2 regions of the Streptomyces sp. NPDC002588 genome follow, and region 1 is predicted to be linked to the other one. Evidence: riboswitches for the same ligand, from Rfam matches in the RefSeq annotation. Region 1 holds a riboswitch; the other holds the start of a gene.
The links. A riboswitch is a leader RNA that binds a small molecule or an ion and turns the genes downstream of it on or off. The one in region 1 is predicted to bind cyclic di-AMP.
Positions count from the first base shown of each region.

Region 2: it holds a riboswitch for cyclic di-AMP, as region 1 does, so the genes downstream of both, ABT057_RS33685 (M23 family metallopeptidase) here and ABT057_RS34900 (transglycosylase SLT domain-containing protein) in region 1, are expected to answer to the same signal.

Region 1 covers NZ_JBEOWF010000038.1:35,097-37,292, forward strand. Annotated here, with positions in the region: gene ABT057_RS34895 (polyprenyl synthetase family protein) at 1-540, opposite strand, end outside; cyclic di-AMP (ydaO/yuaA leader) riboswitch at 1,059-1,187, shown strand; gene ABT057_RS34900 (transglycosylase SLT domain-containing protein) at 1,209-1,688, shown strand; gene ABT057_RS34905 (HAD family hydrolase) at 1,712-2,196, opposite strand, start outside.
Region 2 covers NZ_JBEOWF010000036.1:20,514-22,709, forward strand. Annotated here, with positions in the region: gene ABT057_RS33685 (M23 family metallopeptidase) at 1-1,012, opposite strand, end outside; cyclic di-AMP (ydaO/yuaA leader) riboswitch at 1,022-1,187, opposite strand; tRNA gene ABT057_RS33690 (tRNA-Met) at 1,421-1,494, opposite strand; gene ABT057_RS33695 (dihydrofolate reductase family protein) at 1,541-2,196, opposite strand, start outside.

The DNA.
Region 1 (2,196 bases):
GGTCTTGCCGCCGAGGACGTCGAGGTAGTGGTCGACCGGGTCGCGGCCGTCGACCGGGCCCGCCGTCTCCAGGATCTGACCCGTGACCAGCCGCTCGAACGCCTCCGCCTGGACCCGCACCGCCTCCGGACCGAGGTCGGCGAGGATGTGCGAGGCGCGCGCGAAGAGGAAGTCGCCGGTGAGTACCGCGAGCGAGTTGCCCCAGCGGGCGTTCGCACTGGGCACCCCGCGCCGCACGGCCGCCTCGTCCATCACGTCGTCGTGGTAGAGGGTCGCCAGATGGGTGAGCTCCACGACGACCGCCGACGGCACGACCCCCGGCGCGTACGGGTCACCGAAGCGCGCCGCGAGCATCACGAGCAGCGGCCTGAACCGCTTCCCGCCGGCCCGCAGCAGGTGCTGGGCGGCCTCGGTGATGAACGGCACCTCACTCTTGGTGGCCTCGAGCAAGCCTTCCTCGACAGCCGCCAATCCGGCCTGGACATCGGCTTCCAGAGCCTGGTCCCGCACGCTCAGCCCGAACGGCTCGACGACGGTCACGAGGGGTCTCCTGTCTGCTGGTGTCTACTGGCGATTACGCGGTTTGTCGATAGGTCTCTGCGCTCACTCAAGTCAGCGTATCCGGTCACCTTTCGATCACCGCGAGCCCCCACGGTTACAGCCCGGGCGGTATCGGATCAACGGGCGCGTTTTCCTGATCGGCCCATACGAACAAAACACACCCTTTTAATTACTTCTTGCGACCATTGCCCGATTCACCCGTCTTGCGGAAGCCGGTGAGTTGGCTCACTTCCCACGCCTCACGGGTTCGACCTCGGCGCCACCCGAACCCCTACCCGATCCCTCGCCCCTCTCAAGCGAGTTGAAGGCTTTGCATCCACAAAGGATCAAGTACCCCATAGTTCACAGACCAAGGTCAATAGGGTTGATCTATGAATCTGCTACTTGTTCCGGACATGTGCTCTCGCATACGTTCCCGGCCTGTCCAGCGGAACGCCGAATCCTGCCGCCGCCCGGACACCCACCGAGAACGCCACGGCAGGAGCGGGGGAACCAGGTAAGTCGCCGTGCCGGACGTCTGACGACGTCCGGGGCGGCTCGGGGTGAAGTCGCGTCCTCACGGACGCGGCCGGGCAGCTCCCGCCCGAACCCGACAGCTCACCTCGCAGGCGACGGAGAGGAACTTCGCCATGCCTGCCATGCCTTCCATGTCCGCTGCCGGTCAGCCCGGCCGCACCCCCCGCCGCCTCGCCCGCACGCTCGCCGTCGCCGCCACCGGCGCCGCCGTGCTCGCCCTCCCGCTCATCGGCGCCACCACCGCCTCCGCCACGCCGGCGACCGCGGCGGCCACCACGACCGCCGGGTACGCCAACAACCTCGACGGCTGGATCCGCGAGTCCCTCGCGATCATGGCCCAGAAGGGGATTCCGGGCACCTACAACGGCATCTACCGCAATGTCATACGGGAGTCGTCCGGCAACCCGAACGCCATCAACCTGTGGGACTCGAACGCGGCCGCCGGCACCCCCTCCAAGGGCCTGCTCCAGGTCATCGACCCGACCTTCCGGGCCTACCACGTGGACGGCACGTCGTGGGACCCCTACGACCCGGTCGCGAACATCACCGCCGCCTGCAACTACGCGGCCGCCCGGTACGGCTCGATCGACAACGTCTTCGGCGCGTACTGACCGGCCCGGCTCAGGATCCGGACTCACGGACAGAGACGTTCGAGGACGACGGCCACGCCGTCGTCCTCGTTCGACGTCGTCACCTCGTCGGCCACCGCCTTCAGCTCCGGATGCGCGTTGGCCATCGCGACCCCGTGGGCGGCCCAGTCGAACATCGGGATGTCGTTGGGCATGTCCCCGAAGGCCATGGTGTCCTCGGGCCTGAGGCCCAGATGCTCGGCGGCCAGGGCCAGCCCCGTCGCCTTGGTGACCCCGCACGGCTGCAGCTCCACCGTGCCCGGCCCCGACATGGTGACCGTGGCCAGCGAACCGACCACCGCGCGGGCCGTCGACGCCAGCTCGTCGTCGGAGAGGGTGGGGTGACGCAACAGCACCTTGCTGATCGGCTCGCACCACAGGTCGTCGCGCCGCTCGACGCGCAGCGCGGGCAGCGTCGGATGCGGCATCCGGTAGCCGGGCTCGATGAGCGTCAGCCCGTCGACTCCGTCCTGGTCGACGGCCGCGTACA
Region 2 (2,196 bases), on a different contig from region 1:
TGCTCCGCAGCCAGGCCATCGGGTCGATGCCGGTGGCGCTGCCGCCGGGGTGGACCTCGAGGTGGAGGTGGGCGCCGGTCACGTTTCCGGTGGCGCCCACGCGGCCGATCACGTCACCGGTGGCGACCTTCTGGCCGACACTGACGCTGATGGACGACTGGTGGCAGAACCAGAGTTCGGTGCCGTCGTCCAGAGTGAGGATGGTGCGGTAGCCGTAGGAGCCGGCCCAGCCCGCTTCGGTGACGGTGCCGCTGTGGACGGCCTTGATGAGCGTGCCGGTGGGGGCCGCGAAGTCCAGGCCGGTGTGGTAGCCGGAGGACCACAGGGCGCCGGCCTGACCGAAGGTCGAGGTGATGGTGTAGGAGGAGGTCGGCAGCGTGTACTGCTTGGCCAGTTCGGCCAGCCTCGCGGCCTCGGCCTTCTCCTTGGCGGCCTGTTCGGCCTTCTCCTTGGCTTCGGCGGCCTCGGCCTTGGCCTCCTTGGCGGCCTTGGCGACGGCCGCGGCCTGAGCCTTGGCCGCGGCGGCCTCGGCCTTGGAGGCGACCTGGGTCTGCTGCGACGCGGCCTGCGCCATGATCCGGCTGCGCAGTGCCTCACCGGCGTCGGCGGTGGCGCCCTGGGCGGTGTCGTCGGCCTCGGAGCCGAAGTTGACGAGGGCCGGCGCCGCGTCCTCGGCGGTGTCCTCGTCGGTGATGAGGGAGCCCACGCCCGGCAGGTCGGGCATGGAGATGGAGACGGGGGCCTTGCCGGTGTTGGCGCTGGCCATCCCGCCCGCGCTGACGGCGGCTATGACGCCGACGCCGAGGACGGTGGAGCTGCGGGCGAACCCGCCGCCGCGCTGCTTGGCGACCCGGTGCTTGCCCCGTACCGGACCGACGGACTCCGCGGTGGGGTTCCACTCCTCCCACGGGCCCTCGTCGGTGCGGTAGCTGCCGAAACCGAAGGTCTCGGTCTCCGGAGAGCGCTGGCTCGGCACGAACGGGGCTTCTGGGGCAGGCCGGTTGGACGCCACGCGGGCGCACTCCTTTCCTTCCGTCGCCTACCGGGTTAGCTGACGGGTTCGGAGCAGGAAGGTCTCCTACGCGCGTAAACCGTTCGTGACTCTGCGAGTTCACTGCGGCTTTTGTGCGATTCACCCCAAGGTGGTGGTTCCCCGGTTCCCTTGCGGGATTCGACGCGTGCGCACGGAGCCGACTCTTGTGACGGCTGGGACGACCGCGCTGCGTTATCGAACGTTAATAGACCTGGGGGCGGGTTTCCAAGCTCTTCGGCTTGATCAACAACATTTTTGGCCTGGACTTTCAGGCCATCACCGGTGGAAAACGGGCGAGTTGGCACCAAGTCACAGTCGACGCACAGTCACCGAAGCCGAAAACACCGAGGGTCGGAACCCTTTCGGATTCCGACCCTCGGTCTTCAGTAGCGGGGACAGGATTTGAACCTGCGACCTCTGGGTTATGAGCCCAGCGAGCTACCGAGCTGCTCCACCCCGCGGCGATGACTCCACTGTACGCCATCGGCGGCACCGAAAGCACATCGGTTATCCGAGCAGGCCGAGCAGGTGCGCGTTCGGCGCCTTCGCCCGCTCCGCGCACTCCGGGAGTACGACGACGTCGACACCCTCGGCCGTGAGGAGGCCGTTGCCGTCGGCGGCCGTCACGAAGGTGTCCGGCTCCTGCCAGGCGGTGACCACCCGGCGCACTCCCGCGTCGAGGATGAGGCGGGCGCAGGGGGCCGGGCGGGAGGAACGGCGGGCGCAGGGCTCCAGACTGCTGTAGACGGTGGCGCCGGGCAGACGGGGGTCGGCGGGGTCGAGTTTCGCGAGGGCCGCCTCCTCGGCGTGCACGACGGGGTCGCCGGCCTCGCGGGAGTGGCCGCGAGCCAGTTCCGTGCCGTCGGCGGCGACGATCACCGCGCCGACGCTGAAGGCGGTCTGCGCGGGCGGGCACTCGGCGGCGAGCGCGCAGGCGAGGTCCAGCCAGCGGCGGTCGGCGGCGGAGGGGAGCGGGCCGGTGCCGGGCGCGGTGGGCTCGTAGCGCATGAGGACGACGTCCTCGATCCGCCGGGTCTCGGTCAGGCGCAGCCGGCCTTCCTGGTAGGCGCCGGGTCCGAAGAGACGGGGCGCGTCCGGGTCGCCGACGAAGAGGGGGGCGAGGACGAGCTGGAGCTCGTCGGCGAGGCCCTGCTGGAGGAGCT